DNA from 4 places in the Methylocystis sp. Uni0008 genome. Region 1 is predicted to be linked to each of the others. Evidence: riboswitches for the same ligand, from Rfam matches in the RefSeq annotation. Region 1 holds a riboswitch; each other region holds the start of a gene.

Region 1 (7,841 bases):
TTCTAAACTATTCAAATGCCACGCTCGTTTTGCCGAAAGTCGTCTCATCACCCGATCCTGACTTCCTGTTCGCGGTGATTGTCATTGTCAGCGTGCTTTGCGTGGCAGGGTTCGGATGCGGCTTCCTGCTTTCGCGCGCGGTTCGCGCTAACCGGTCGGAAACGGCGTCGCTCATGTTCGCGCTCGGCATGAACAATAATGGCGCTGGACTTGTTCTCGCCTCGTTGGCGTTGGTGGATCATCCGCAAGTCATGCTCCCGATCATTTCTTACAATTTGGTCCAGCACCTTTTTGCGTCGCTCGTCGATTTTTGGCTGCTGCGCGTTGGCTTTCGATTACTCGTCGGGGATGGCGGCGACGAGCAAGCGCAGTCGCGATTGAGGATTCCTGGATCTTGAGCAAGACAACGCGCGTCGGCGCAGCCTCGAGAGCTGCCGAATGGGAGGTCGGGGCATGAACCAGTTTCTGGGTTCTTGGCAGCTCTGGGCGTGTTTATCGGCGGCCTTCGCCGCGCTCACGGCGATCTTCGCGAAGATTGGAATTGAAAACGTCAATTCTGACTTCGCCACATTTATCCGCACAATCGTCATCCTTGGCGCGCTCGCCGCTTTTTTAGCCGCGACGAGCCAGTGGCAACGCTTCGATTCAATTTCCGGCCGCAGCTATTTGTTCTTGGTTCTATCCGGCCTTGCGACTGGCGCTTCTTGGGTTTGCTATTTTCGCGCATTGAAACTGGGGAATGCGTCCCAAGTTGCGCCGATCGATAAGTTGAGCGTGGTGCTGGTGGCGATATTCGGCGCGCTGCTGCTTGGAGAACGACTAACCCTCGGAAACTGGCTCGGCGTCGGCCTCATCGGGATCGGCGCGATGCTCGTGGCCTATAAAGCCTGAATCGGCCATGTACTTCGATTGGCTCATCGACCACGGACAAAGCGTCGTATTCAGGGAAAGCCTTCTGACATGGTTGGTCCTGATCCCAATCGCGTTGGTGGCAGGCACGATTGGCGGCACAGTCGGATTTGGCAGCGCCGTCATTCTTATCCCCATTTGCGTATATTATTTCGGGGCATCTCCCACAGTCCCAATCCTCACAGTCGCGGCGCTCCTTGGTAATCTCTCCCGCGCGGCCTTTTCCTGGCGTGAGACGGATTGGCTGGCGTGCGGCGTCTACGTGGCGGGCGCCCTCCCTTCGGCCATCCTTGGCGCGCTGATATTCATTGAAATCGACGCAGCACTCATTCACCGGCTCTTGGGCTTGTTCATTCTGTTGATGATCCCTGCGTCGCGCCTGATGGCGAGATTCGCCAAGAAAGTAATGCTTTGGCAGCTATTCCCAATTGGCGTCGCGATGGGATTGCTGTCGGGCGTCGTTGGCACAGTGGGGCCAATCAATGCGCCGTTTTTCCTTGGCTATGGCCTCGTGAAGGGCGCTTATCTCGCCACAGAGGCGTTGGGCGCCGCCGCGGTCCACTTAACCAAATCGCTCGTGTATGGCCGATTTGACGCTATTGACCCTGTTTCTCTTGCGACTGGATTGACGATCGGGATGGCGCTGATCGGCGGTTCCTACCTTGGTAAGCAGATCGTCAATCGCATCGATGCCACCCGCTTTCGGAACCTGCTCGAGCTGATGCTCGCGGTGGCAGGGAGCTTGATGCTGTTGGGATATTGATCCTGTGTCTTTCCATAGGCGCGTGGGTTTCGTTCGAATATCGCGGGGCTTGCTCGCAAGCTCCGCTTCATAGTCCGAAGGATGTCCGCCATCGACCGGGCTCTGGCTCACATTCTTGGTTGAACAACATAAGGAGGACGGAACATGGCGGCAGTTTGGGCGCAAGTCGCGATGGTGTTTGGTCTGGCGCTGGTCGCCAGTCTGATCGCGCATCGCTATCGTTTTTCAACGGCACTGGTGGAAATTATCGTTGGCATGGTCGCGGGCTCCATCCTGGCCGCAATTGGCGGCTATGCCGCTTTCTCCGTTCAGGAGCCGTGGGTGAAAGCCTTCGCCGGCATTGGGGCGATATTCCTCACCTTCCTTGCTGGCGCCGAACTTGATCCAGACGTTTTCCGGATGAAGTGGAAAGAGGCCGCCGCCATCGGCGTGGCGAGCTTCCTCCTGCCTGCAATCGGGTGCTGGGCGGCCGCGCATTACCTGCTCGGCTGGGAAAGCTCCCCCGCCATTCTCGCCGGCATCGCGCTTGCGGCCACGTCGGTCGCTGTCGTCTACACAGTGATGATGGAATATGGCTTCAATCGCGTTGAGTATGGAAAGACGATTCTCGCCGCCTGCTTCATTACCGACCTCGGCACTGTGGTGACTCTTGGGCTCGTCTTTGCGCCGTTCACTTGGAAGACGCTGCTATTCATGGCCATACTCGCCGCGGCGTTCATCGGCCTGCCGAAAATCACGCCACGCGCTTACGCGCTCTTTGGCGGCAAGCCGTCGGAATTCGAAGCGAAGTTTTTGCTTTTCTGCTTGATGGCTCTTGGCGCTCTTGCCGTCTGGGCGGGGAGCGAGGCTGTTCTGCCAGCCTATCTCGTCGGCATGGCCCTCGCGGGAAGCGTGGGGCGCGACGCTGCACTCATCAAGCGTCTCCGCACAATTACGATCGGTCTGTTGACGCCATTCTATTTCATCCGCGCAGGCTATTTCGTGTCGATTCCTGCCGTGCTGATGGCGCCGTTCGGAGTGATCGCTCTCATCGCCGTTGAGATCGCGACCAAGATCGTCAGTGTCTATCCGGTCGCCAAAGCCTTTAAGGCGCCGCATAAGGACGCGATGTATACAACTCTCCTGATGGCGTCCGGTCTGACCTTTGGCACGATTTCGGCGCTCTTTGGGCTCTCCAACAAGATCATCGACGACGGACAATATTCGACGCTTGTCGCAGCCATCATCGGCACGGCTATCATTCCGACTTTGATAGCCAACAGATTCTTCCTGCCGCGTCATTTGTTGCCAAAAGACGAGGCCGAATTGCACACACCAGCACACGAAGCCGAGGTCGAGGAAGCGTTGGATGACTCCGAAGTCCGTTCTTAGCAACTGCCGAGAAGTGATCAGCGGCGATCCTAATTGCGGCTTGCGCTCGTCGACCTATGTTTCGAGCGTGATGACCTCAATCTTTGACGCGAAAGCTGGCGCTTCCAGTTCTGGAACGGTCGACCACGCGCTATCCAAGCGCACGGGCAAATGAGGAGCTAAGCCCTGTCCCACCAGTTTAATCGCCTCAGTTACCAGCTGAAACGTGGCGTTGATGCTTGGCGGGTTTCCTGCAGATAATCGCGACGCGCGATCCGCGCGTAGCAAAAGTCGCGAAATAAGCTGACGTTGAGAGGGAAGGAATCATGTCTAGAATCGAATCGGTTCGCGCGCTCGAAATCCTCGACTCCCGAGGTAATCCTACGATCCGGGTGCAATTATCTCTGGATGACGGGGTAGTCGCGACCGCCTCCGTGCCTTCAGGCGCGTCCACGGGCGAGCACGAAGCGGTGGAGCTACGAGACGGGGAATCTCGTTTCGGCGGTAAGGGCGTTCGCAAAGCCATTGAGAACGTGCATGAGGTGATCGCTCCGGCGCTCAAGGGTCAAGATCCCACCCGCCAAGCTGAAATTGACGCCTTGTTGCTGGCGCTCGATGGAACTCCGAACAAAGCCAAACTCGGAGCAAACGCGATACTCGGCGTTTCGATGGCCGTCGCCAGGGCTGCAGCTCTCGCCTCCCGGCTGCCGCTTTATGCTTATCTAGGTGGCCCAGGAGCAACGCGCCTGCCGGTTCCCATGATGAACATCATTAATGGCGGCAAGCACGCCGACAATTCGGTAGATTTTCAGGAGTTCATGGTGATGCCGGTCGGGGCCTCAACCTTTGCGGAGGCGCTGCGCTACGGGACTGAAACCTTTCACGCATTGGCGAGGATTCTGAAAAAAAAGGGCTACGCAACCTCGGTTGGCGATGAAGGCGGATTTGCCCCAAACCTCGAAAGCAACGAACAGGCGTGCGAGATAATTGTCGAAGCAATTTGCGCAGCAGGCTACGAGCCAGGACGCGACATTGCCCTCGCACTCGATCCCGCTGCAAGTTCATTTTGGACGAGCAATGGGTACGACCTTGCAAAGTCTGGCCAGGGACGCAAAACCAGCGACGAAATGATCGCGCTTTATCAGGGCTGGGTTGAGGCTTTCCCCATCGTTTCAATCGAAGATGGATTAGATGAAAACGACTGGTCCGGCTTTGCGCGCCAGACCGCGGCGCAAGGTCATCGAATCCAAGTCGTCGGCGACGACATTTTCGTGACCAATCCCGCTTTCATTCGTCGCGGCATCGCAGAGAAAACAGCCAACGCCGTGTTGATCAAACTGAATCAAATCGGAACGCTCAGCGAGACGATGCAAGCAATTGCGCTATGCCGCGAGGCCGGATGGAACTATGTCATTTCGCATCGCTCCGGCGAAACGGAGGACACATTTCTTGCTGATTTTGCCGTGGCGATGGGCGGCGGCCAGATCAAGACTGGCTCTGCCTGCCGTAGCGAACGCGTAGCCAAATACAATCGCCTTTTGGAAGTCGAGTCGGAACTCGGGAAAGCTGCTGTGTTCAAGTCGCCGTTCGCATCAAATAGCAGCTCCCTTGACTGAACCCGCGCTCTCAAACCCGCGCATCCGAAGCCAGACTCGTTCGCCGCATTCGCGTAACTAGAGACTGCGACTCTCGCTCTTGCCTCGCAAGAAAACCAACACCGCCCGAGATCTTATTAAAATCGCGCATAGGATGGAGCTCAAAATCAACAGGAGCTATTCAAAGCTCATCTGGATTGTTGTGATCGTCCGGTCGAATGGACCCGTCGGCGCATAGCAGAATGGGTTTGTCGCTACTGGTGCGTCTTTACAGTGCCTGTGGCCGCCGTCCCATTCATATCCCGCCGCTTCCATGCAAGCGGTGATTGCGTTGTGAATGATCGAGGGATCAGCGCCGCGTCGCGCTTCGGGGTGCGCCGACTCCCCTTCCAACTCACAAGCGGACGTCTGAACCTGTTGAGCCTTAAAGAATGAGACGGCGCTTCCAGCCAAAATGATTTCCAAAACACCTATGACGATGGCGCCCCCGGCCAGGGCCGCTATCGCCTTAGCCGTGCTCGTGACGAAGCGAATGTTAATGAAATAGAGGCCACCTAACGCCAACAGGCCACAACCAAGGACCAGGGCGAATGGAACGACAAAAATTGCGAGATCTTGATTCACGACATGACTCCTACTCTCTGCGCTCACGAATGCTCGCGGCGCCAGTTCGTAGGAGTCATCAGCCTTTTGGCGGTTTGTCGGGGGGGGGGGGGGACTCCATCCCCAGCACCAAGACTTAAACGATGACGCGCTAGGCCGTCAATAATTTCCGATAGCAGCATCTGGCGCGCTCGGTGGACTCTATGCTGTCTTAATCGAAGCGGGGCACACTTTGCATCTGGACTATATAGAGGTAGCGAGCGAGCCTTATGGCGGTCGAATTGGTTAGTTGTCGCCGTCAGTGAAGGCAAAGCTCCGCACCTTCTTAGCGTTGGCGGCATAATGGCAAAGCAAGCGCTCAGCTATGGGAGGAAGCGTTATGTTGACACGTCTCCGTGGCGGCTATGTCATTGATCCGGTCAACGGAACCGATGCTATGGGCGACCTCTGGTTTGAGGACGGCAACATCATCGCGCCGCCACAAGACTGCAAGGCGGACCAGGAATATGACGTCTCCGGGCAAGTCGTCATGGCTGGCGCGATCGATATCCATTCACATATCGCCGGCGGAGGCGTGAATACGGCGCGCCTCTTGATGCCGGAGTCGCACCGCGCGCATCGTCCGCGACCCAAGGGAACGCCGCTTTCCGACGTCGGCTGGACGGCTTTCGAGACGGGTCGCCTTTACGCCCAGTTAGGATACACCACGGTCATTGAACCTGCGATCCTTCCCCATCACGCTTTGCACGCCCATCTCGAGCTCGCCGACATCCCGATTATCGATAAGGGCTTTCTGGCCGTTCTCGGCAACGATGACTTCCTGTTGAGCGCCCTTCGTGATCGAGAAGGCGAGACTGCAATCGTCGATTACATCGGCGCGACGCTGGAATCGACCCGAGCGATTGGCATCAAATGTGCAAATCCCGGCGGCGTCTGCGCCTGCAAGCAAAATCTTCGCACCTTCTCACTAGACGACAAGGTGCCGGAATATGGGGTCTCTGCGCGCGATATTTTTACGCGCTTGCAACGCGCGGTGGCCGCGACAGGGATACCTCACCCTCTGCATTTGCACATGAGCAATCTCGGCCTTGCAGGAAACGTCGAAACCGCGCTTGCAACCATCGACGCGGCGCAGGGCTTGCCGCTGCATCTCGCGCACGCGCAATTCTATTCCTATGGCAAGGAAGGAAAGAATGGTTTCTCGTCCGCAGCCGCCCGATTCGCCGAGAAGATCAACGCCAATAAGAATGTCACCATGGACGTCGGCCAGGTGATGTTTGCCGACACGGTGACGATCTCGACCGATGTCATGAAACAGTTGAACAGCCTGCCCGGCGGTCGTCCGAAGAAAGGCGTGATTTTTGACGGGGACAGCAATGGCCTGGGCGTGGTGCCCTATTCCTATCGCGTCTCCGATTTTTTCAACGCCGTGCAATGGGCCGCGGGGCTAGAACTATTCTTGCTGACCGACGATCCGATGCGTGTGTTCTTCACGACGGATCATCCAAACGGCGCGCCATTCACGACCTATCCGGAAGTTTTCGCCTTGTTGATGAGCGCCGACAAACGCACGCAGTGGATGTCGCGCTTACCGGCGGAGGTGTTGGAGATGACCAGTTTGCCCTCAATCACGCGGGAATACACCTTATACGAAATCGCTACCATGACGCGTGCCGCGCCGCGCAAGCTTTACGGGTTCAAGGATCGCGGAGAACTCGGAACCGGCGCGGTCGCCGATATCGCGGTCTATAAGCCGCAAAGGGACAAAGCGGCGATGTTCCGCAACGCAGCCTATGTCTTCAAGGATGGCCAACTCGTTGTACGCGATGGCGAAGCGCAGCGCTTTACGCGCGGAAAAACATTGTTTGTCCACCCGGATTACGATCGCCAGATCAACAAACGCCTCGACGCCTATTATAACGACCTTTACGGCCTTCCGCGCTCCATGTTCGAGGTGCCAGACAAGGCGCTTCCGAATAGGAACTTTTTTGCGAAGTTCCCTGCGACAACTGACGGCTAAACTGATCTCGAAGCAGGGCCCACAAGGCGGTTCGACGAGTTTCGTGCTTGCGAGTATCTCTTCATGCTCCTCAGATTCCCCACCGGCGCACAAACCATGTTTTCACAAAATAGGTGATCACGCCATAGGCGAGCAGCGTAGCCGCCAGGATGAGCCAATACAACGGAGGCAACGGTGTGAACTTTAATGCTTCCCCCATTGGGGTAAACGGCAGGATGGCGCCGACCCCGCAAATAATCGCCGAAGTGGCGATGAGCGCGGGGCTCGCGCGACTTTCGATGAAAGGAATTTTTGCTGTGCGGATAACATGAATGATGAGGGTTTGACTCAGCAAGGATTCCACAAACCAACCCGTTTGAAACAATGAGGGATGGTTCCAACCATCGAACAGATTGAGCATGACAAAAAATGTCGTGTAGTCGAAGATCGAACTGACTGGCCCGATAAACACCATGAACTTGAAAATATTATCGATGTCCCATTTCCGCGGGACCGCGAGATAATCCTCGTCGACATTGTCCGTCGGGACCGCCGTTTGCGAGAAATCGTAAAGGAGGTTGTTCGCGAGAACCTGAATCGGCAGCATGGGCAAGAACGGAAG
Region 2 (7,841 bases), on a different replicon from region 1:
GGCAATTCGTGACCTACTGAAGCGGCACGATGACAAGAGGCTCTCGATCGGCGCCGTCGATGAAGTCGCGCAGGAATTGGGCGTCAGTCGATCAACGATGTACCGCTTGATCACCGCCTACCGAGCCAAGGGCACGGTGTCGTCAGTCGAACCGCGCGCGCTAGGGCGACGCAGAGATACCCTCGTGTTGGACGACAAGCGAGAGAAGCTCATTGCTGCGACAATCCGCGAAATTTATATGAAGCCCGAGCGCCCGACCATGACATATCTGATCGAGCAAGTGCGGGCGCGGTGCGCGCAAAAAGGCTTGCCGCTTCCAGACCGCCGGACAATCAAGGCGCGCGTCGATCGAATTGATCGACGAACTGTTGCTCTAAAGCGCAAGGACCTAAGAGGCGCCAAAGCCACAAAGGCCGTGCTGGGCCAGTATGTGGCGTCGCGACCGCTTGAGGTCGTGCAGATCGATCACACTGAAGTCGATGTTTTCCTGGTCGATGAAAAGACAAGGGAAACAACGAAAAAGCGACCTTGGTTGACGCTCGCTATCGACGTGTTCACGCGCATGGTCGTTGGATTTCATTTGTCGATGGACAAGCCGTCGCGCGTCTCACTCGGCCTCTGCATGTTGAACGCGGTTTACGATAAGAGCGCGTGGCTGAAGGAGCGCGAGATCGACGCGTCGTGGCCGGCCGCCGGATTACCTGAGGCCGTGCACGCGGACAATGGCGCTGATTTTCGCAGCCGTGCTTTTGCATGGGCCTGCCGCGAAGAGGGCATCAAGCTCATCTTTCGGCCCCCAGGCGCTCCTCATTATGGCGGGCACATTGAGCGCCTTATTGGAACGATGATGGGGCGCGTGCATTTTTATCCAGGATCGACTTTCGCCAATCCAATCGCCCGCCAAGGCAACAAACCGGGGCGCTTCGCGGCGATGACATTCCGCGAATTCGAATGCGCGTTGGGATGGGAGATCGCGGGGCGCTACAACGAGGAAATTCACAGCGCCCTGCTCCGCCCGCCCATCGCTGTATGGCGCGAACATGAGGCTTCGCTGGCGTTGCGCATGCCGAAAGACCGAATGGCGTTTTGGGTTTCGTTCCTGCCTGACGCCCATCGTACGCTCAGGCCAGACGGAATCTGGCTCCATGATATTCCCTATTGGTCGAATGCGCTCTCTGGCCTGGTCGGACGCGCGAAAGACGAGCTTCTCGTCAAATTCGATCCGCGGGACGTTTCCCGAATATTCGTTCAACACCCCGATGGGCGCTTTTTAGAAGCCCGCGCGCGACCTCTTGGCTTCCCTGTCATCAGCCTGCGGGAGTGGAAACAAGGTCGGAAAGCGCTGGGTGGGAAAGGCCGTAGGGAGCGGAACGACGAGCAGATCACCAAGACCGCGCTGACGCAACGCAAACTGATCGACGAAGCCATCGCTAAGACCGCCGCCGCACGACGGGCGCCGATCAAAACAAAAAATGGGGATGGCGTGGATTTCGGCTCGATGAGCGGCATCGACTCGCGCATACCAACTGTGTTGGAACTCGTGGAGCGGCAACGTGACCGGAACACCCGACCATCTGACGGATGACGCCGGCGCCGTTTTGGCCGAGGGCATTGACGAACGCATTTATTTTATCCGTTCGAAGCGATGGATCGCTTATCCGAAAGCGCTTGAAATACTTGGACATCTGAACGCGCTGCTCAAACATCCGCGGACAACGCGGATGCCGTCTTTGGCTGTTTTTGGCGACAGCGGCATGGGCAAATCCATGCTGGTGGAAAAGTTCAAAGACGACTACGTGCTCAGCGCCCGCGAAAAGCCACACGGACCAAAGGCGAAAGTGGTGGTTGTCGAACTGGCGGGGCGACCAAACGAACGCCGGCTCTTCGCGCAAATTCTCGCGGTGCTCGGCGCGCCCCTGAACGCACGCGCTACAATCGTCGAACTCGAAAGGACCACGGTCCGTCTGCTGGATGACCTCGGGGTCCAGGTGTTGGTTTTGGACGAGATCCACAACGTTCTCGCCGCCTCCTGGCGTGACCAGCGCGTCGTTTTCAACACGCTTCGCTATTTGAGCAATGAACTGAAACTGTCTCTGGTTTGTTTTGGGATCATGGAAGCACGCCAGGCGATCAATGGCGACGTTCAATTGGCGCGACGCTTCGACTCCATCTCCTTACCGCGATGGATAGCTGACAAAGAGTTCGAGCAGCTCATTCTCGCCATCGTGCGAAACCTGCCACTGAAAGAACCTAGCGTCCTGACGGTGAAAGGCTTGCGGCGCATTCTCTTGGTCAGCGGTGGAGTCAGCGCACGGATATTCCGCATGCTGAATGACGTGGCGATCGAAGCCATCGAAACTGGCGCCGAACGGATCACCGACGAAGCGCTGGAACGCTACAAACCCGTGGGGGAGGACGAGGCGGCTTTCCAATGATCGACGACGAGGACGACGCTCATAGGCCGTTGCCAGTGGTGCTGAGGCCGGTCGACGACGAGCTGCTCTCGTCGTGGTTGGCGAGGCACGCGGCCTACTATGGGGTGTCCAAGCCGTTTTTCGCCAAATGGCTGATGCCCGGCACACGCAATCTCTCGCTTCTCGACTATCGGCTGGGGTTAGCGCAGGTCGCGCGATTATCTGAAAAACTCCGATGCGATCCGATCGCGCTGATCGAGATGACGTTCATTGAAACGCCAGCAGGTTCCGCCGAATTAATTTGCCGCAACAGAGCGCCGCAGATTTGCCGACCCTGCGCAGACCGGCACGCGCGAGACGGAGCGTCCGGCGCGGTCCCGAAGCATTGGCGAAAAGCCTGGCGCATCACCTGCCCCGCTTGCGGCGCGCCTTTATCGGATACGAGCGAGCGCCCCGATACTGGCGAAACATTGCAGGACACGAGCCCCTTCGCTGATGTGTGGAAAGAAGCTGTTGCCGGCGAGGCAATCGTCGAGCGCTTCCTTCGTGGCGATAACTCGTTCGATTATTCGCCGATCGCGCTCATGCGCGCGCTGCTCGTGCATACGTGGCGGCCATGCGGCGCTAATGGCCGTGAACCTGCAGCCGGATGGGCGCTCGGCACGATCTTTCCCGAATTCGACAATCTTGCGCGGCCAATCAAACGCAGGATCAATCATGCGGCTGTTGCGGCTCTTCCTATCTCGTTCCGCCCGGCGCTTTTGGCTGGCATCTCGCAAGCGATCGCCAATCCCGCCATCGTCAACGCGGTTCGAGATGAGACGACCCTGCGAGGGCGAAGTGCATTCGAGCGCCTATGCGAGACAGCTCGTCTCGAAGCTCAAGCCGCGAAGGAAAGCCATTAAACGTGAGAATATTAAAGGTCGATATTCTCAAGTTTAATGGCTTTTCCGATTCGAAATTGGATATCTCAAGCCAAGATGGCTCCCGACAGCGGTATAAGAATGTCCGACCTGACAACGGAATCGTAGCGACGGCCGCCGGTCGATTTCCGACATGACTCCCCCACACGTCGGACATGAGAATCACGCCCCTATCTCCGTCGCAATCATTCTCAAACGGTCTCTCAGGGCTGCTCCATCAGCTCCTCGGCCGAAAGCCGCGAGAGCGACTGTTTGCGCTTCTTGGACGCGTAGCTTGGATAGGCGAGCCAGACGACTCCCGAGAGCAGGACGAAAGCCATCGCGCCGAACAGAAAGACGTCGTTGAGCGCCAGGATCGCCGCCTGCTGTCGAATGAGCTGCGCCGCGCGGCTCTGCGCGGCGGTGGGCGACATGCCCATCGCCTGCATGCGATCCAGAAACGAGGCGAGCAGATCGAGCGAGGCGAAGCGCCGTCCGCCGAAATGATCGGCGAGATCGAGCTGATGGAACGGCGTTCGGCGGAAGAAGAGAACGCCGAGCAGCGAGATGCCCAGGGCGCCGGCCACGGTGCGCAGCATGGCGAGTTCTTCCGCAGCGCGGATCAGTCGCTCGCCGGCGAGCCCGGTCATGGCGAGCGTCGCAAGCGGCGCAAAGAACATGGCGAGCGAGAAACCGAAAAAGAACATCGGCGTCTTCACGTCGTCGAAATAGGCGTTCTTGTCGTATTGGCCGAGCCAGACAAAGGTCACCGCCAGACCGACGAAGTTGAGGAACACGATCAGTCGCGCGTCGACGTTCCTCGTGATTTCATGCACCACGGCCGCGGCCGCCATCGCCAGAAAGATCATGATCAGATAGACCATGCCGGCAAGCGAGGAGGTGTAGCCGAGCAGCACCTGCAGTTGCACGATGAACACCGAGAGCAGGCCCTGAATCACCAGAAAGCCGACGATCGAACAGAATGTCGCGATGGCGAAGTTGCGATGCAGAAACAGACGCAGGTCTAGCGCGGGCCGCCGCTCTCCGAACTCCCAAAAGACGAACATCGGCAGGGCCAGCAGCACGACGAGCAGCAACCATCCGAGGAGAGGCTCCGCGAACCAGTCGAAATCATTTCCCATGTTGAGGATCGTCTGCACGCCGAGCAGGACCGTGGCGAGCAAAATGAAGCCGATCGTATCGAAGCGCGTCATGCGGCGCTGAAAGCCGCGTCTGTAGAACAGCGCCGAAATGATCGCCGCCACCGGCAATACGACCAGGACGTTGGAATAAAACAGCCAGCGCCAGTCGAAATATTCCGCCCAGAAGCCGCCCATGAACACGCCGATGGTGAAGGGCGCCATGCTCATGACGCCCCAGAAGCCGACGCCGAGCGTGCGTCGGTCATCCGGATATTGCGCAAGCGTCACCGATTGAGCGAGCGGAAGGGCGACGCCGCCGGCAAGACCAAGGAGAAAGCGCATCGGCGCGAAAAACCAGATCGTTTCGCTCGCCGCGCACATCACCGAGAAGATGGCGTAGAAAATGAGCGCGCCGACCAGCACGCGATAGTCGCCAAAGCGTCCGGAGAACCACCGCGACAATGGCAGCCCGAGCGCGATTCCCACCATGTGGTCGGTGGTCGCCCAGGTGCCGAAGCTCGGCGTCACGCCCTGCAGACTGCCGGCGGCATAGGGCGCGAGCACCGTGTAGCCCGGAACGTTCGAGAGCATGACGACATTCGCCGTCCCCGCCGCGCCATTCAGCAGCAGGAATCGCCAGCCTATCATTCGGGCCGGCCTATCCATGATCGCCACCCTCGCTCCGTTCTATAATCGCTACTGGGCGGTATTACGCGACATCAACCGCGGTTGTCGACTAGAGCAACGACGGAGTCCGACACAATGTAGAGCAGGGGTCATCAGCCGCAGGCGGTTGAGCGCGAACTCTATCGCCGGGACAAGGATAACTGAATCGGACCTAAGCCTGTCAATGGTGAAAGTAGCAGGAAGAACATCAGACGGGACGCCATCCTTGGCGAAAGACAGAAAATTGCTCACCGATCACGCAAGCTGCATCTTTGCCGTCTTCATCGGCTAATTGCGTGCCTGTTGTTGGATTCAAAATTGGCGGGTTGATACAGAGGCTTGGCAAAATGGTAACGTGGCTGTTTGCTATTAGTATCAGCCTCAGTCATCTTCGTCCCCGCCATCGTCATCTGCTATTTCATGGTCGGCAAGTCGTTCTGGATCGTATTCCTAGCACTACTTTGGCAGTTTATGTTCGAGGGCTTTGTCGATGAGTCTCTCACAATACGGACATGCCGGGCGAAGAGGTCGAGAATGGCCTGACGAATGGCCGGCATGCTCGGTTGTGGCGGCGGTCCCCCGACTCTTTTTTTTCCGCCCCGCAGCTTTGAGGCGGCGAGACTGGAGGAAGGCGTAGGCGATCATTGTCATTAAGGCGTGTCGATGCAACCCGGTCCAGGACCGACCTTCGAAGTGATCGAGGCCGAGTTCCTCCTTGAGCTGCTGATGCGCCTGTTCACAAACCCACCGGGCCTTGATTGTCGCAGCGAGCTTTTTCAGGCTCACATCGCCCGGCAAGTTCGACACATAGTATTTTTGTTCGCCGGTCGACCGGCGTTCGCCAACGAGCCAGACCTCGTCGCCCGGCGTGCACTGCATACGATTGTCGCGCATGCGGTGTTTATGCCCATCCGCAACGCGAACACGACGTGCAGCGAAGAGACATGTCAGCCGGCCTTTCGTGCCCCGCCGCCAACTGACCTTTTGCCATTTGACGTTGGCCAACGCCGCTTCAGCCGAGACCGGCGGTTGATCAGGGATATGGTATTTGCGGCGCTTCCCTGCTTTTGCGACAGGGAAAACCAAGGCGACGTCAGCCGGGTAGACGTTCTGGCGTCGCGACAGCCCCACCGCCCACAGCAGACCACGCGCGCTCAGCGCCTGACGGAAAGGCCCGCTGGAGCCGTAACCTGAATCAGCAAGGATGCAGCCTCGCGCGCTTGCACCATGCGCTCGGGATCGCTTGCCCAGCTTTCGGGCAGGAAGAGCCGCAGGCCCACCATCACCGGAACCTCGCGCGACGCCAAAGTGAGCGACACCAATGACTGGCAATTGGCGGTCTTTCCAAGGGACGAGGCGTATTGCGGCGCAACGCCGACCGAGTGCGCGCCTTTTTTCGGCAACGCCGTATCGTCGACGATCAACCACGCGTCGGCGCCGCCGACCATCCTATCGGCTTCGGCGAGCAGCGCCTTCTCCAGCGGCGCGGCGTCCCATACGCCGCTGGCGATGAAGTGATGAAGCTGATCGTATCCGACGCCGCCGTCGCGCGCCGCCATCGGCTGCATGCTCTTGCGATCCCCTGCGCCGATCAACCCCGCGACATAAGCCGGGCACATCCGCGCCCGCGTCTTGTGTCGAAGAGCGCTAATAAAAGGCGCCAGCCACCGTTCGAGATCGGACTTCCAGCTCCCCTCCATGGTCGGCCCTCCAAATCGCCGACCTCCTATGAATCACGCAAAACGAACCGACGGAATCTGGAGGGTTGAACGCAGACCAGATGAAGGTGGTTGCAGGCGGGCGGTTGTCGACCAGCGGCTCGCTCGGCCAGTTGTTGGTGTAGGTGACGCGGCTTCCCGGCCGATCCGTGGTCGCGGCCCAAGCGGTCCACCAGAAGAAGGCGCCTAGCGCCCGCCGATTAGCGGCGTCGGCGACAGTGCCGTTCTTCATTGCGTAGTTCTCGCGAAGTTCCGCACTGCGCGGATCGTCGCCGAACAGGCTCTCATAGTGGCTCGAGACGAGGACGATCGCCTGAGCGCGCTCGTCAGAAACAGTGATTGCCCCAGTTGTCGGATCGAACGTGTTTCGCCTCATCATCGGGCGCAGCCGTCCCCGCAGAGAACTCTGCTGCTCCTCGCTGAGATCAGCGTAGCGGCCGGCCGCGAACTCGCGGCGAGCCCAGGCGTCCAGGATGGCGACGAGCTCTCGGTGCTGCCAGTCGGCGGTCCAGTCCGGCGCGACGTAGCCGCCATGGCCCCAGACGGAGCCGAGTTGCATGCCGCCGATCGACTGCCATACCTGCCGGCCGCGCTGGATGTCGTCGATTGTATAGACCGTTCGGCCGCTTTCCGTAACAACGCGCTCCGGCAATGGCGGCGCCTTGACGCTGATTTCACGGCCAATGAGCAAAAGCACGGCGAAGGAAAGCGCCAACAGGGCAACGAGCGAGATCCAGAGTTTACGCGCGCTTTCCACGACGCCCTCCTAGAACTCAACAGCGAAACGGCCGGCGCGGCGCATCTTAAAGGAAAGCGCCCGGCGCGAGTTCAAGAGTCGCCGCTATCTTCCAAACAGGCGCTCTCGGTTCACGTCATCTAGGGAGTTTCTCGGAATCGCCAATACGGGACAAGGCGCTTCGTGTATGACGCGCTCGGTTGTGCTCCCGATGATCGAGTCCAAAGCGCTATCGTGACCATCGGTCTGCATAACGATCAAGT
Region 3 (7,841 bases), 1.7 Mb from region 1:
ATGACCCGACCTTCAGCGAGCGCCGCCACCCTGTCGCAGATCGAATACAGGCTGTCGAGATCATGCGTCACCATGAAAACGGTCAGCCCGAGGGTCTGCTGGAGCGTGCCGATCAGCTCGTCAAAATCTGCGGCGCTGATCGGATCGAGCCCCGATGTCGGCTCGTCGAGGAACACAAGCTCGGGATCAAGCGCCAGGGCGCGCGCCAGGGCCGCGCGCTTCACCATGCCGCCCGACAATTCTGACGGAAATTTGTCCGCCGCGTCGGGGCCTAGGCCTACAAGCTCAAGCTTGAGCATAGCCAGCTCGTCCATAAACCGTTGAGAAAGCTCGCGCGTTTCGCGCATCGGCATCTGGATGTTCTGCTTGACGGTCAGCCCCGAAAACAGCGCGCCGTTCTGAAACAGCACGCCCCATCGTTGCTCCAGAGCGCGCCGCTCGTGCGGCGCCAGCGCGTCACGATCCTGCCCAAAAACCCGAATGGAGCCGCCCCGCGTCGGGACGAGCCCTAGAATCGCGCGGGTCAGCACCGATTTTCCCTGCCCCGATCCGCCGACGAAGCCGAGCACCTCGCCGCGATAAACGTCGAGATTGAGCCCCTTCATGATGTTTTTGTCGCCAAAACCGACGACGAGGTCGCGCACGCTGATGATGACGTCGCGGTTAGGGCGTTGCGCGGCGCCGTTTGCGTGAGTCGAGGTGCTGGTCATCGCGCGCTCAATAGTCGATCGACGCAAAAAATATGGCGAACAAACCATCCATCACAATGACCATGAAGATGGATTTGACGACGGAGGACGTGACCTGACGGCCGAGCGACTCGGCGGAGCCCTGCGTCGCGAGCCCGTCCATCGACGCGATGAGGCCGATCACCAGCGCCATAAAAGGCGCCTTGATGATGCCGACGAGAAAAGTATGCAGCGCGATCGCCTCTTTGAGCAATGACGCGAACGCCACGGGGCTGATCCCGCCGTACCACCAGGACACGATCATGCCGCCGAAGAGCGCCGCCATATCCGCGATGAAGGTCAGAATCGGCAAGGAGATGACGAGACCAAGCACGCGCGGCGCGATGAGCACCTCGGTGGGGGAAAGTCCCATCACCATCAGCGCGTCGATCTCCTCGCGCATTTTCATCGAGCCGAGTTCTGCGGTGATCGCTGAACCTGATCGGCCGGCGATCATGATCGAGGTGAGCAGCACGCCGAGTTCGCGCAAGACAAGAATGCCGATCAGGCTCACCGAGTAGCTGGACGCGCCGAACTTGAGCAATTGAAAGATGCCCTGCTGCGCGACGATGCCGCCGACCAGCACGTTGATCAGCACGATGATCGGGACGCTGCGAAAGCCGACAAGTTCGATTTGTGCGACGAGCGAGGTCAGCCTGAACCGCTGCGGGTTGGCGGCCACATAGATCATCGACGAGACGAATTCGCCGAGAAAGCTGACGCCGCGATAAAATTCGTGAAGCGCGTCCACCATCGACTCGCCGAGGTCCGCAAGCAGAGCGAAGATGATGTTCAACCGCGGCCGCGAGGGCTCAACGAAGGCGCGATAATGCGTTTCTTCGAGCAGGGTCAGATATTCGGGGCGCACATGTTCGAGCGCCACGGCGACGTCGCGCCGCGCGAGTTCATGGCGCGCGCGATTGATCAGCCAGGCGCCGGCCGTGTCGAGTTGCGAGACCTGGGAGAGATCCAGGACGACCATTCGGTCGCGACGCGCCTCTTCGTCGATGCGACGGCCCTCTTCCTCGAGTCGCTGCGAGGCCACGAGAACCCAGTCGCCGGACAGCGCCAGGCGCACGCCATCCGCAACCGGCTGGCGCGTGACTTTCGGCGGACGCTGCATCGCGACGACGGTCATCGGGCATCGCTCCGCGCTGGCGTCAACAATCGGCACATCGATGGCGTCATCCTATCCGCCGATTATGGCGCGCCGCCGACGCCGAGAGGCGCGCGCCGCTTGCAAAACCGTCATAACTTCGTGAATTGGCGTCAGCAAGCGCGCCGGCGCACATCGGCGCGCCAAGCGCGCGGCGCGCGCTAAGAGCGCCGGAGAGACATGTGAAGCGAAATTTATCAGTCGCCGTAGAGACTTATCCGATCGCCGGCCGCTTCGTGATTTCCCGCGGCGCCAAGACCGAAGCCGTCGTCGTGACGGCGACTTTGACCGAGGGGGACGGCGTCGGGAGGGGCGAATGCGTGCCTTACGCCCGCTACGGCGAAAGCGTCGACAGCGTCGTCGCGGCAATTGAAAGCGCGCGCGACGCTCTCGAAGCCGGGGCCGATCGAGACGCTTTGCAGCGCCTGATGCCGGCCGGGGCCGCCCGCAACGCCGTCGATTGCGCGCTGTGGGACCTCGAGGCCAAGCTTTCAGGCGTCCCGGCCCACATCGCGGCCGGTTTTGGGACGCTCGCGCCGCTCGTGACGGCCTACACTCTCTCGGTCGGCGCGCCGGACGAGATGCGCGCCGCGGCGGAGAAAGCCGCGGGCCGGCCATTGTTGAAAATCAAGCTCGCCGGAGAGGGCGATGAGGCGCGCCTCGGTGCGGTCCGCGCCGGCGCGCCAGATTCGACTCTCATCGTCGACGCCAATGAATCATGGGACGCGGAAAGCCTCGTCCGCCGGCTCGCCGTCTGCGCCGATTTCGGCGTCGCGCTCGTCGAGCAGCCTCTGCCGGCGGGTCGCGACGAGGCCCTCGCGTCCGTAGCGCGCCCTGTGCCGATCTGCGCCGACGAGAGCGTGCATGACCGCGCCTCCCTCCCGCCGCTGAAAGGCCGTTACGACGCAATCAACGTCAAGCTCGACAAGACCGGGGGCCTCACCGAAGCGCTGGCGCTTGCGCGCGCGGCGCAGGAATTGGGCTTCTCTGTAATGGCGGGCTGCATGGTGGGAACGTCGCTTGCCATGGCGCCGGCCGTCCTGGTGGGGCAGACGGCCGCCTACGTCGATCTCGACGGGCCGCTGCTTCTCGCCCGCGACCGTAATCCTCGCCTGTCCTACGAGGGCTCGACGCTCATGCCGCCCGCGCCGGAGCTCTGGGGATAGCGAGGCCGTCGCCGCTGGACTCATTGACCTATAGCTCGGTCGTCAACTAAAATTTAACCGATGGGGATGGGGTTCCCCCGATAACCGCCGAATGGCTGATGACTCCTACGAACTGGCCGCCACGCTCTTCGATCGCTGGCGCGGTGTAGGAGTGTGCTCTTGCGAGAAGCGCCAGCAGCCCGTCGTGCGCCAGCCGGCCTGCGCCCTGGCCGAAGGCTCCCCACCGCCGTGCGCATGGGCGCGATTCGGCTCTGGACACGCCGCCGCCTGTTGTTCTGCGTGGCTCCAATCGCGCTTCTCGTCGCCGGCTGCGCGCCGACCGCGCAACTGGAGCGCGCGCAATTTCTCGGCCCGCCGGCCATGGAGCGCACGCTCGCGAGATCCGGTCTCAAGCCCGCAGACGAAACCAGCTGGCCGCATGAGGAATGGTGGCGCGCCTTCTGCAGCGCCGAACTCGACGCCGTCATCGACAAGGCGCTGCACGACAATCAGAGCCTCAGAAAAGCCGAAGACTCGCTGCGCGCAGCCGACGCGCTCGTGCAGGTCGCCGGCGCGCGGCTTCTGCCCGAGGTTCAGGCGACCTTCGGCATGCGGCAGTCGCGCAATCCGCTGCATGGCGTCGTCGCCTCCTACAATCCGGCGCAAGGCGGATTGCAGAAGACCATGGCCTTCATCAATCCGCTCGTCCTGACCTATGAGCTGGATTTCTGGGAGAAGAACCGCGCGATTCTGGACGCCGCGATCGGCGAGTCCGCCGCCCAGGAGGCCGAACTGGAGCAGGCGCGGCTGCTGCTGACCGCTTCGGTCGCGCGCGCCTATCTTCGCGGCTACGCCGCGGCGCGCCAGCTCGAGGTCGCGAAAGCTTTGACGCGCATGCGCCGCGACCTGGTTTCGCTTGCGGACGCCCGCTATCGCGCCGGGCTCGACTCGCTCGATGGGGTGCAGATCGCCCGCGCCGAATACGAGAACGCCGTCCGCCGCGAAGCCGCTGTTCAGGCGTTTCTGACGCTGCAGAAGGATGCGCTCGCCCGTCTCATGGGCGAAGGTCCCGACGCGGCGCAGGATCTTTACACAGCGCGACGAGCCCCGACGCCGGCCGCGCCGCCACTGCCACGCAGCCTCCCGATCGAACTCCTCGCGCATCGGCCGGATCTCGTCTCGGCGATGCGCCGCGCCGAAGCGGCGGCCGCGCGCGTTCACGTCGCCAAGACGCTTTTTCTTCCCTCGATCGATCTCGCGATCACCGGCGGTTTCGAGGGTTCGGTGACCTCGACGAAAATCAGCAAGCTCGCAGGGTATCTGTTCACGCCTTCGGCGATCGGCTACGCGGTGTCCCCCACCCTGCGCCTCCCGATTTTTCAGGGGGGCCGGCTCAGCGGAAATCTGGAGTTTCAGCGGGCCGACTATGATCAGGCGGTCGACTCCTATAACGAGACGCTGCTGCAGGCCGCCCAGCAGGTCGCCGACGCCGTCGCCAATCTCAAGCGCGCGGGCGCAGAATATGAGGCGCAGAACCGTTTGCTGCGCGCAGCGCGCGCGCAATTTGATCTCGCGCAGTCGCGACTGCGCGACGGTTTGAAAGATCGCCGCGAAATCCTCGCGGAGCGGACCGATCTTCTCGAAGCCGGCTTTGGACAGCGCGCGCTGGAAGGCGACAGGCTCGTCGCCGCCGTCGACCTTTACCAGGCCCTCGGCGGCGGTTATGCCGGCGGTCCGCCGCCGGCGGCGCCCAAACCCGCGCCTGAAAACGATCCGCTGACGCCCGCCGTCGACGTGATTCAGTCGCTTGGCGGCGGCTGAGCGGCCATAGAAGAACGCGAAACGATCGATGGCGCTTTCCCGAAAGAGCATCCGCTCCCGCAGAGAGTTTCTGCTCAAGATCGTCATTGCGGCGGTCTTGGTCGGCGCGCTGATCGCCCTCTCGCGATGGTATTTCCATGAGCGCGACTGGGTGACGACCGACAACGCCTTCGTCACAGGCAACATCATTCCGGTCAAGGCTGACGCGACCGGCGTGGTCGCCGCCGTTCTCGCCGAGGAAACGCAGCAGGTGAAGAAGGGCGACGTGCTCGTTCGCCTCGATGGCCAACGCGCGAGAGCGGCGCTCGCGCAGGCCGAAGCCGAACTGGGTCGCGCCGTCCGGGCCGTGGGCGCGCTCTACGCGCAGCGCCGCCAGGTCTGCCAGAAGGTCATCTCGCGCGCCGCCGTCCGGGATAGGACGCGTCATGACCTCGCAAGATACAGGCAGGCGGCGGCGACCGGCGCCTCGTCCCGACAGGTGTTGCAGAACGCCGAGGATCAGCTCGCCGCGCAGGAAGCCGATCTGCGCGAGGCGCAGTCGGAATATCAGGCGATCGAGGCGCGGGTGGTCGGCGTCACGCGCCTGAATCATCCGGACATCGAGGCCGCCAAGGCGAGATACACCGACGCCTATATCGAATACGTGCGCCAGAATATCCGGGCGCCGGCGACCGGCTACGTCGCGAAGCGCCGCGTGCAAGTCGGCGATCGGGTGCGCCCAGGCGATTCGATTCTCAACATCGTGCCGCTCGATCACCTCTGGGTCGAAGCGAATCTCTGGGAAAACAGAATGGCGCGGGTCCGTCCCGGACAGCCGGCGATCATCAAGGTCGATCTCTATGGATCGAACCAGATCTATCACGGCGAAGTGGCGGGACTCGTTCCGGGCTCTGGCGCCGTCTTCGCGACGCTTCCGCCCGACAACGCCACCGGCAACTTCATTCGAATCGTTCAGCGCATTCCGGTGCGTATCGCCTTGCGCGCCGACGAACTCGAGCAGCAGCCTCTGCGGCCTGGCCTGTCGACGGACGCCTCGATCGACGTATCGGGCCCGCTGCAATCTCCCAATCGCTCGATCGTCAAGACGACGACCAATGAATACCTCACCGACGTCTATGACAAGGATCTCGCAGAAGCGAAGGCGCGAGCCGACAAGATCGTCAAGGACAATGCGCTCGGCGCATCGGATGACGGCGTCGCCTGCACAGCCGCAGAATAGACCGCGCGAGGTCAATTTCGACCCGCGCTTGCCTTTTTCGCGCCCTCTATTGGCGAGGCTCGGATGACGCCGTAACATCCGGCCCGGATATTGATTTATCTGATAGGGAGAGCAAGCATGCCGGACGTCAGCGCTAAACCGCCGGTGAGCCAATCTTCGCTGACGCTCTCCTTAGATCCGACGCAGGTGAAAATCGCGCAGCGACTCGAATCGCTGAAGACGAGCGAAAGCGGCCTGACCGCCGCCGAAGCGAAGCGACGCCTCGCCGAGTATGGCCCCAATGCGATCGAGGACAAGACCGAAAGCAAGTGGCGCCGTCTGCTCGCTTATTTCTGGGGGCCCTTGCCCTTTCTCATCGAAGCGGCGGCGATCATCTCCGCCCTTCGCCGCGACTGGCCGGACTTCGCGGTCGTCACCGGTCTTCTCATCTACAACGCCGTCGTCGGATTCTGGCAGGACAACAAGGCGGCGAACGCGCTCGCGGCTCTGAAGAAGAACCTCGCGCCCCGCGCCCGCGTGTTGCGCGAGGGGGAGTGGAGCACGATTCCCGCGGCCGAACTCGCGCCGGGCGATGTCGTCAGCGTCGCCGCAGGTCAGATTATCCCGGCGGATCTCTTGCTGATCGAAGGCGATTATCTGAGCTGCGACCAGGCGGCGCTCACCGGCGAATCGCTGCCCGTGTCGAAGAAGATCGGCGATGACGCCTATTCCGGGGCGATCGCCAAACAAGGCGCGATGACAGGCGTGGTCACGGCGACCGGCGACCGCACGTTTTTCGGCCGCACCGCGAAGCTCGTCGGCGCCGCCGGCGCCGTGTCGCATTCGCAGCGCGCCGTGACCCAGGTCGGCGACTTTCTCCTGTTGCTCGCGTTTTTGCTGGCGCTCGTCCTGATCGGCGCACAGCTTTACCGCGAAGTCATCGCGCCGGATGAATGGAATTGGGACCGCGTCGGGTCCATCGCCCAATATGTGCTGGTGCTGCTGATCGCGTCGATTCCGGTCGCGCTGCCGGCGGTGATGTCCGTGACGATGGCGATCGGCGCCTACGCGCTTTCACTGCAGAAGGCCATCGTTTCGCGCCTGAGCGCGATCGAGGAGCTCGCCGGCGTCGACGTGCTCTGCAGCGACAAGACCGGCACGCTGACGATGAACAAGCTCACCGTGCAAAACGCTATGCCGTTTGGCGCGTTCAAGAGCGACGATGTGCTGCTCTTTGCCGCGCTGGCGACCCAAACGAGCAGCGAAGATGCGATCGACCTCGCCGTGATGGCGGCGCTGCCGGCGCATGATTCGCTTGAAGGCTTCAAGCAGAAGGCCTTCACGCCCTTCGATCCTGTCAGCAAACGCACGATCTCGACGGTCGCCGACGCCGCGGGCGGCATCCGCCATTACGCCAAGGGCGCGCCGCAGGCGATTTCAGCTTTAGTGCGGCCCGACTCGCAAACCCTGCAGCGCTATCAGAACGAGGTGGCCGCGCTCGCCGCCAAGGGCCAGCGCGCGCTCGGCGTCGCCATGTCGGAAGACGGCGCCAGATGGGCGCTCGTGGGATTGATCTCCCTGATGGACCCGCCGCGCGCGGACGCCAAGGCCACGATCGCGGACGCGCGTGCGCTGGGACTCACCGTCAAGATGGTGACTGGCGACGACGTCGCGATCGGGGACGAGATCGCCGCGCAGCTCGGCATGGGATCTCACCTGCTCGTCGCAAGCGACGTTTTCAAAGGTGGCGCGAAAGCCGACGCTCTGCCGCGCAGCGTCGTCGACGCCGTTGA
Region 4 (7,841 bases), 920 kb from region 1:
CATCCCGAGCACGACAATGTCGACATCGCCTCGGTGATCGCGGTGGTTCAGAAGAACTCGGCGACCGTCGCGCGTCTGCTGGCGCGGGTGTTGGCGGAGTTTCCGCGCGAGCACGAACCCTGCCCGATCGGCTCCGACCGCGCGCTGGAGAACGCCATCGTCACCGCCCCCGATGCGCGCGATCCGGAACTGCTCAAGAAGCTCGACGCGGTGATGAAGCGGGTGAATGGGGGGTAGGCAGTGAGGCAGCGATTACAACGGCGCCACAGGATGACAAATATCACGCTGTGAACCTTATCGCAGGTGGGGGACGCTATTAGACTCTCCTTGTGAGACTTCGAGTCAGCAGGAGCACAGGTTTGAGGGCTGGCAGCACGGATTTTCGACGACTTGGATCACAACAAGAAGCCGAAAAATATTACTTTGACCTCTTTCGACAAGCATCCGGTTTGGTTGCTATACCCGACTACGGCGACAAGCCGGATGTGATCCTTCATCTCGACCGAAAAATCGGTGTGGAGATCACCAATCTTTACGTTCGTCCCGGCTCCGACGACGCCAGCGAACAGCGCCAAAGAGAACGGCGAACGAAGGTTGTAGCCGCTGCGCAGAGCCACTACCGCCAAATGGGTGGACGCGACTTCGAGCTTACAATTCAATTCAATGCAAAGTCCCCCATACGATCCCGGCGTATGGCTGCCCTCACCACTGAATTGGCGGACCTTGCAAGTCGGATCGAGAGACATTCAACAGGACCCATCGACCCTGAAGTTTTTGCGACCTCTCCTGAGCTGCTGACCGTGTATCTGAACGCGCGGGAGTATCCCGATCCCAGATGGCCAATTGCTCAGGTTTACACGCTCGACTTTATCTCTCCGCAAACTTTTGACTGACATTCTCCGCGAGAAAGAAGCAAAGGCCCTAGAATACCAGCCATGTGATGCATACTGGCTTTGATCATCGTTGACTGGGTTGATCGCGCTCAGGATCAGGAGATCACGGTCAATGTTCCAATGTTAACGTCGCAAATTTTCGAACGCGTCATTCTTTATAAACCAGACTTCAACGAGATAGTTGACGCTTGTTCTCGATGAGCATTTCGCGTCCTGGCGTTTCCATCCATTACAAAAGGTAAAGCTATTGCAGTCGACCCTATAAAGGCAGCGGCAAAGGCAGCAGCGAATTTCAGGCGTTTGCAAATCCCTCCCCTTTACGGCAAATCCCTCCCCTTTACGGGGAGGGTGGCCCCGCGAAGCGGGGTCGGGTGGGGTAACATCCACCCGATTTTGCGCGTCGAGAACCCCACCCGTCGGCTCGCAGCCAAGTTTACGCAGGCTGCGTAAACTTGGCTGCGCCCGCCGACCTCCCCGCAAGGGGGAGGTATGAATGCCAATTGCACAAGATCGATGTATCGTTGTTCGCCAGATGCCGTGATTGAGCACCCCCAATTTGCGCCCTGCCCCGCCCTGCGTGTATCTCTGCGAGCGTGGCGGTTACGCCATCTCCATCCCTGCGCGGCGATCTTCGCCGCTGATCCGAAGGCTGTCTCATGCCGCTCGCCGACGCCATTCGCACCATTCCCGATTATCCCAAGAAGGGCATCTTGTTTCGCGACATCACCACGCTGCTCGGCGACGCCAAGGCGTTCCGCAAGGCGGTCGACGAACTCGTGCAGCCCTGGTGCGGCGACAAGATCGCCAAGGTCGCGGGCATGGAGGCGCGCGGCTTCATTCTCGGCGGCGCGGTGGCGCATCAGCTTTCCGCCGGCTTCATCCCGATCCGCAAGAAGGGCAAGCTGCCGCATCGCACGGTTTCGGTCGCCTATGAGCTCGAATATGGCGTCGACGAAATGGAGATGCATGAAGACGCGGTCTCTCCCGGCGAGCGCGTGATCCTCGTCGACGACCTCATCGCCACCGGCGGCACCGCCGAGGGCGCGGTGAAGCTGCTGCGCCAGGCCGGCGCCGAGGTTGTCGCCGCCTGTTTCGTGATCGACCTTCCGGATCTTGCCGGCGTGAAGCGACTCGAGGCGCTCGGCGTGCCGGTGCGCACCCTCGTCGCCTTCGAAGGCCACTAATCCGCCTTTTTCCGGTGGTCTTCCTCGGCCCAGGCTCAGGTTTGGAATCTCGGCTCAGAATCTCCATGAGAGGCTGCACAGGCGCATGACGCCGCGACAGACCCAATTGGCGCTGGCGGCGATCGCCGTCGCGGCGCTCGCCGGCGGAGTCGTGGCCTTCCGCTATTTCCCGACGAGCGAGAGCAAATCGCCTGTGCTCGGCCCGGCCGCGCTCAGCGCCTGGGGCGGCGCGCTGCCGACCGGCTTGCGCCGCACCGCGCTTCGCATGCAGCCCGGCGCCTTTCCGCCCGCGCCGCCGCCCACCCCGCCCGCGGCAGCCGAGCCCTCGGCCGAAGTCGCGGCGCTGCCGCCGGGCGAGGGCATCGAAGGCTCGATCTCCTTCCCGCCCGCGCCGGCGCCCGCGCGGCCGGAGACCGTCGAGAAGGTCACGCCGCTCCCGCCCTCACGGCCCGCCAATCTCGCCGAGCTTGCGGAAAAGTTCGCGGAGGCCGCCGCCGAGGCAGCCGCGACGACTCCCGCCGAACAGCCGCAGGCCGCCGAACCCCCGGCGACGACGCCGGCCCTCGCCAATGCGCCGCTGCCGCCGGCCCGGCCGCAGGAGCCGTCCGCCAGAGCCGCGCTGGAGGGGACGCCGACGGGACCGGCGGAGCCGGCCCAGCAGCCCGCTCAGGTGGCGCGCGCCGTCGAGCCCTCCCTGCGGCCGGCGCCGGACGACGCCTTCCAGCAGGAAGCTCCGGTTCGTTACGGCATGGGCGACCAGGTCTTCGTGCGGATCTTCAAGCAGGAAGGCCAGCTCGAGCTCTGGCTGCGCAAGAACAATAGCCGCTTCTCGCTCTATAAGACCTTTCCGATCTGCAAATGGTCCGGCAAGCTCGGCCCCAAGCAAAAGGAAGCCGATTACCAGTCGCCGGAAGGCTTCTACAGCGTGTCGGCGAAGCAGCTGCATCCCCATTCCAACTACCACCGCGCCTTCAACGTCGGCTATCCGAACGCCTTCGATCGCCAGAACGGGCGGACCGGCGGGCTCGTGATGGTCCATGGCGCCTGCAAGTCGGTCGGCTGTTTCGCGATGACCGACCGTGGCATCGAGGAAATCTACGCCTTCGTCGAGGCGGCGCTGCGCGCCGGCCAGCGCGAGGTGCAGGTGCATATTTTCCCCTTCCGCCTGACCGAGCAGATGATCGCCCGGGAGACCGGCGGCAGCTGGCTCGCCTTCGTCGGCGCGGGGGGCAACTATCAGCACTGGGCCCCGTTCTGGCGCAATCTGAAGGAGGGCTACGACATCTTCGAACAGACGGGCGAACCGCCGGTGGCCTTCGCCTGCGGCGATCACTACGCATTCGGCGCGGGCGACTCCTCCTGCCGCCGCATCGCCGGCTGGTGATCGGCGCGCTAAGCTGAGACGGGACTGTTCAGCTTGTTTTCAGCCGCCCTGCTCGAGAATGACCTCACAAGAGCGCTGAGGGGCGCAATCAAGGAAAACGCCCGCATGCGGCTCGTCACCTGCGTTCTTGCCGGCGCGGCTTGCGCCGTTCTTTCTGCGTCGATCGCCGAAGCGGCCAATGCGCCGCTCTGCCTCGCCATCGCGGCGAACTACAACAAATGCATGCGCCAGCATCAGCGCGGCGGGCCGGGCGGCCCTTACGAGGGTTACGGTCCGGGCTACGGACAAGGCTATGGCGGCTATCCCGACGACGATGACGGCGATGGCTATGGCGGCTTCGATGGATATGGCGGATTCGAGGGCGGCTATCGCCGCCGCCGTTACGAGCGCGCCAAGGGAGCCTGCGCGATCTGGATCGTTCAGATGCAGGCCAGCGGCTGCTTCGACTAGCCTACAGAATGGCGCGGGTTTGATTGCGACGCGCGCCATCCGATAGACGCTTCATTTATAGGATTTTTTGCACTCGCCGTCTGACTTTTTGGCGACCCGCGCGGCCTGCCGCTCACAGTCGTTCCCATAAGTTTTGTCGTTACAGCCGCAAACGGGAATAAACTCTCTCGTACACGCGTCAGAAATTTCCACGCATTTTCCCGAAATGTCGGCGCCGCCGCAATTGCCGGGATCGGGATCGCACCACAGGCCCTTGTCGCATTCGATCGGAACGATGCCTCCACACATTTCTCCGACCTTGGCGGCAAAGGCGCTCGTAGAAGGCAGCATGGAAAGCCCCAAGACGAGGGTCAATTTGCAAATCGTCTGCATGAATTTGTCCTCCCCTGAAAAATAATTTTAATAGTTTGGTCGAGGCGCTTGCCGCCTCGCCGTCTCAAAGCAAGCTGTGCCATCTCAACAACGGGTTAACGCTCAAGGACGAGGACCGTTCCGCGGCAGCGGGGCTCATCCGGCCAACGGCTTTGGCGCTTCAGCCCTACTGAAACTCGCGTCTGCGCCGGCTCAGCTTTCCATTAGGCCCCGGCTCTATTACGGTGCTGGCCAGATGGGGATGGAGCTCCCCATAACCGCCTGAACGAAGGCTGATGGCTCCTGCCGCAAGGACGCAGAACTGCGCCCGGTAGGAGCGTCTCAACGCCACCCCGCCGCAGCGCATTTTGTCTTCCGCCTGGTCTTGAGGAGGACGCCATGGGCTTTTTGATTGTGTTTCTCGGCGGAGGATTGGGCGCGGCCGCGCGTCACGGCGTCAATCTTCTGATGGGCCGACTGGTCGGCTTGCCTCTCGGGACGCTGACGACGAACGTTCTGGGGTCATTCCTGATGGGCGCGATAATTGGCTATCTCGCCTTCAGGGGCGAGGCGTCGCAGCAGTGGCGACTGTTCCTCACGACCGGGCTCTTTGGCGGCTTCACCACCTTTTCGGCCTTCTCGCTGGAGACCGTCCTGTTTTTCGAGCGCGGCGAATTCGCGATGGCGTCTCTCTATGTCGCGGCGTCCGTGGGACTTGCGGCGGTTGGGCTCGTTGCGGGCGTCTCACTGCTGCGTCAGTTTTCATAAGGGTCACACGATCCGCCCAAGACCAATCAGTCCCACGCATATTGACAGTCGCGGCGCATGAAGCGTAGATAAACCTCGCTTCGGCGCGGCGGTTTCGCCGCGTTTTTCGTTTGCGCGCCTTTGCGCCGCATCGATGCGAAGCGCTCAACTGCAAAGAAGCCGGCCGGCGGAAGCGCCAGCGTCGGGACGAACACAGGAAAAAAAGATGTTCGCAGTCATCAAAACAGGCGGCAAGCAATATAGCGTCGCCGCTGGAGACGTGATCACCGTCATGGCGCTCGACGGCGCGCCGGGCGACGCCGTCACCTTCGACGAAGTGCTCATGCTTGGCGGCGACAGCCCCAGGATCGGCGCGCCGACCGTCGCGGGCGCGAAAGTCTCCGGCGAGATCGCCGAGCAGACGCGCAGCCCCAAGTCGATCGCCTTCAAGAAGCGGCGTCGGCAGAATTCAAAGCGCAAGCGCGGCCATCGTCAGGACCTGACGCTTGTGAGGATCACCGCGATCGAGGGCTGACCGCCCTCTCGCCGCAGCAGTTAGAGCGGCCCAGTCGCCGCACAGGAAAATCGGAGCGAAACCATGGCTCACAAGAAGGCAGGCGGCTCATCCCGCAACGGCCGCGATTCGGACGGGCGGCGCCTCGGCGTGAAGAAATTCGGCGGCGAAGCCGTCGTCGGCGGCAATATCATCGTGCGTCAGCGCGGCACCAAGTGGCATCCTGGCCGCAACGTCGGGATCGGCAAGGACCACACGCTTTTTGCGCTCGTCGACGGCGTCGTGGAATTCAAGTCGAGCGGCGGACGCTCCAGCGTATCGGTCACGCCGACGCCGGCCGCAGCCGAGTAAGGCGGTAGGGACGACCTGCCGCCGGCCCTTCCGGCGGAACATGGTCGTCTCGACTCGCTCTCTCGCGGATCCAAGGCGGGAACGTTTCAGGCGGGATGTCCGGAAGAGCCGTGACGAGCCGGAAAGGAGCACGCTCCTTTAAGGCTCTTGGGCCAATTTCCGATGTCGCTTGGAGCAATGAATGTTTCCCGAAATTACCCGCGACGACGTTTTCCGGCTCGAGACCGAAAGACTGTGGCTGCGCTGGCCGCGCGCGGCTGACGCGGACGAGATTCGCCGGCACGTCGGCGATCCCGACGTCGCGCTGATGACGGCGAGCATCCCTCATCCCTATGAGACGCATGACGCGGACGCCTTCATCGCCCTGGCGCGGGAAGAGAACGGCGCGGGCGGCGGTCTGCACCTCGTCGTCACGCCCAAGAATCAGCCCAATGAAGCGATCGGGCTGGTGAGTCTCCACGGGGCCGACCGCCGCGGCTCGGCGACGCTCGGATTCTGGCTCGGCAAGCCTTATTGGGGGCAAGGCTATACGACCGAGGCCGCCAGGGGGCTGATCGACCTCGCCTTCGGGATCACCTCGCTCGATCGGATCGTCTCTTCGGCGCGGCCGGACAATCGCTCGTCGCTGCATGTCCATGAGAAGCTCGGCTTCCGGCCGATCGGCCGCGGCGTGCGGCCTGCGCCGGCGCGCGGCGGCGACGTGGAGGTGGAGCTTTTCGAGTTGAAACGCGGCGAAGCGCATACGCTGTTCGGCGCCCGACGCCCGCGCTTCTTTTCTCCGTGAGCGCGATATGAAATTCCTCGACCAGGCGCGCGTTTATGTCCGCTCCGGCGATGGCGGCGCGGGATCCGTCTCCTTCCGGCGCGAGAAATTCATCGAATTCGGCGGTCCGGACGGCGGCGACGGCGGGCGTGGCGGCGACGTCGTCGCCGAATGCGTCGCCGGGCTCAATACGCTGATCGACTACCGCTACCAGCAGCACTTCAAGGCCAAGACCGGCGGGCACGGCATGGGCAAGAACCGCGCCGGCGGGCGCGGCGCCGACGCCGTGCTGAAAGTGCCGGTCGGCACCCAGATTTTCGAGGAGGATGGCGAGACGCTCGTCGCTGACCTGACCGAGGTCGGGCAGCGCGTCGTCATCTGCAAGGGCGGCAACGGCGGCTTCGGCAACGCTCATTTCACGACGTCGACCAATCGCGCGCCGCGCCGCGCCAATCCAGGCCAGGACGGCCAGGAGCGCACCATCATCCTGCGGCTGAAGCTGATCGCCGACGCCGGGCTGGTCGGCCTGCCAAACGCCGGCAAGTCGACCTTCCTGGCCACTGTGACAGCTGCGAAGCCCAAGATCGCGGATTATCCTTTCACCACGCTGCACCCAGGGCTTGGCGTCGTGCGCAGCGACGATCGGGAATTCGTGCTGGCTGACATCCCCGGGCTGATCGAAGGCGCGCATGAGGGCCACGGGCTCGGCGACCGCTTTCTCGGCCATGTCGAACGCTGCCGCGCGCTGCTGCATCTCATTGACGCGACGGGCGAACATGCCGGCAAGGCTTACAAGGTCGTGCGCGGCGAACTCGCCGCCTATGGCGCCGGCCTCGCCGAGAAGCCCGAAATTGTCGCGCTTTCCAAGATCGACGCGGTGGATCCGGAGCATCTGAAGAAGCAGCGGGAGCGGCTGAAGCGGGCGATCGCCTCCGCGGGGCCGCCGACGTCCGAGCGCCGCGCGCCGCTGCTCCTTTCCTCGGCGAGCGGAGCGGGCGTGAAGGAAGCGCTGCGCGCGCTGTTCGAGGTCATCGAGGCTCAGAAGGCGCTCGAAGGCGCGCCGGACGAAGCTCGGCCCTGGAGCCCCTGACCCTCGACAAATGCTTGCCGGCGCCCTGTCGCCATTGACCTTGACGGGATCAATGAATAGCTTCGATGGGCTATGAGCGCGCGCAGCGAAATCAAGACATGGCAGTGCGGATCG

What was found. Region 1 has a riboswitch for fluoride ahead of AC0X69_RS01020 (hypothetical protein). Riboswitches for the same ligand answer to the same signal wherever they lie in the genome.
Region 2: another riboswitch for fluoride. It lies ahead of AC0X69_RS22130 (DHA2 family efflux MFS transporter permease subunit); the one in region 1 lies ahead of AC0X69_RS01020 (hypothetical protein).
Region 3: another riboswitch for fluoride. It lies ahead of AC0X69_RS12750 (efflux transporter outer membrane subunit); the one in region 1 lies ahead of AC0X69_RS01020 (hypothetical protein).
Region 4: another riboswitch for fluoride. It lies ahead of crcB (fluoride efflux transporter CrcB); the one in region 1 lies ahead of AC0X69_RS01020 (hypothetical protein).

What each region holds. Positions count from the first base shown of each region.
Region 1 is NZ_CM166370.1:204,816-212,656, forward strand. It holds gene AC0X69_RS00995 (bile acid:sodium symporter) at 1-398, shown strand, start outside; gene AC0X69_RS01000 (EamA family transporter) at 454-891, shown strand; gene AC0X69_RS01005 (sulfite exporter TauE/SafE family protein) at 899-1,672, shown strand; gene AC0X69_RS01010 (cation:proton antiporter) at 1,817-3,043, shown strand; gene eno (phosphopyruvate hydratase) at 3,349-4,638, shown strand; gene AC0X69_RS01020 (hypothetical protein) at 4,795-5,241, opposite strand; fluoride riboswitch at 5,284-5,354, opposite strand; gene AC0X69_RS01025 (formylmethanofuran dehydrogenase subunit A) at 5,600-7,240, shown strand; gene AC0X69_RS01030 (HAD-IC family P-type ATPase) at 7,311-7,841, opposite strand, start outside.
Region 2 is NZ_JBXEJH010000003.1:69,932-77,772, reverse strand. It holds gene AC0X69_RS23470 (transposase) at 1-1,585, shown strand, start outside; gene AC0X69_RS22145 (TniB family NTP-binding protein) at 1,554-2,435, shown strand; gene AC0X69_RS22140 (TniQ family protein) at 2,432-3,319, shown strand; partial or broken gene AC0X69_RS22135 (chemotaxis protein CheB) at 3,407-3,496, opposite strand; gene AC0X69_RS22130 (DHA2 family efflux MFS transporter permease subunit) at 3,541-5,106, opposite strand; fluoride riboswitch at 5,222-5,281, opposite strand; partial or broken gene AC0X69_RS22125 (IS701 family transposase) at 5,581-6,812, opposite strand; gene AC0X69_RS22120 (hypothetical protein) at 6,772-7,539, opposite strand; gene AC0X69_RS22115 (universal stress protein) at 7,684-7,841, opposite strand, start outside.
Region 3 is NZ_CM166370.1:2,555,539-2,563,379, reverse strand. It holds gene AC0X69_RS12765 (ABC transporter ATP-binding protein) at 1-710, opposite strand, end outside; gene AC0X69_RS12760 (MlaE family lipid ABC transporter permease subunit) at 718-1,866, opposite strand; gene dgcA (N-acetyl-D-Glu racemase DgcA) at 2,067-3,050, shown strand; fluoride riboswitch at 3,104-3,165, shown strand; gene AC0X69_RS12750 (efflux transporter outer membrane subunit) at 3,210-4,850, shown strand; gene AC0X69_RS12745 (HlyD family secretion protein) at 4,879-6,069, shown strand; gene AC0X69_RS12740 (plasma-membrane proton-efflux P-type ATPase) at 6,187-7,841, shown strand, end outside.
Region 4 is NZ_CM166370.1:3,303,520-3,311,360, reverse strand. It holds gene AC0X69_RS16540 (S-methyl-5'-thioadenosine phosphorylase) at 1-237, shown strand, start outside; gene AC0X69_RS16535 (hypothetical protein) at 360-893, shown strand; gene AC0X69_RS16530 (adenine phosphoribosyltransferase) at 1,550-2,077, shown strand; gene AC0X69_RS16525 (L,D-transpeptidase family protein) at 2,163-3,461, shown strand; gene AC0X69_RS16520 (hypothetical protein) at 3,495-3,911, shown strand; gene AC0X69_RS16515 (Kazal-type serine protease inhibitor family protein) at 3,963-4,283, opposite strand; fluoride riboswitch at 4,512-4,575, shown strand; gene crcB (fluoride efflux transporter CrcB) at 4,662-5,030, shown strand; gene rplU (50S ribosomal protein L21) at 5,236-5,544, shown strand; gene rpmA (50S ribosomal protein L27) at 5,608-5,874, shown strand; gene AC0X69_RS16495 (GNAT family N-acetyltransferase) at 6,056-6,658, shown strand; gene obgE (GTPase ObgE) at 6,666-7,727, shown strand; gene AC0X69_RS16485 (DUF2946 family protein) at 7,800-7,841, shown strand, end outside.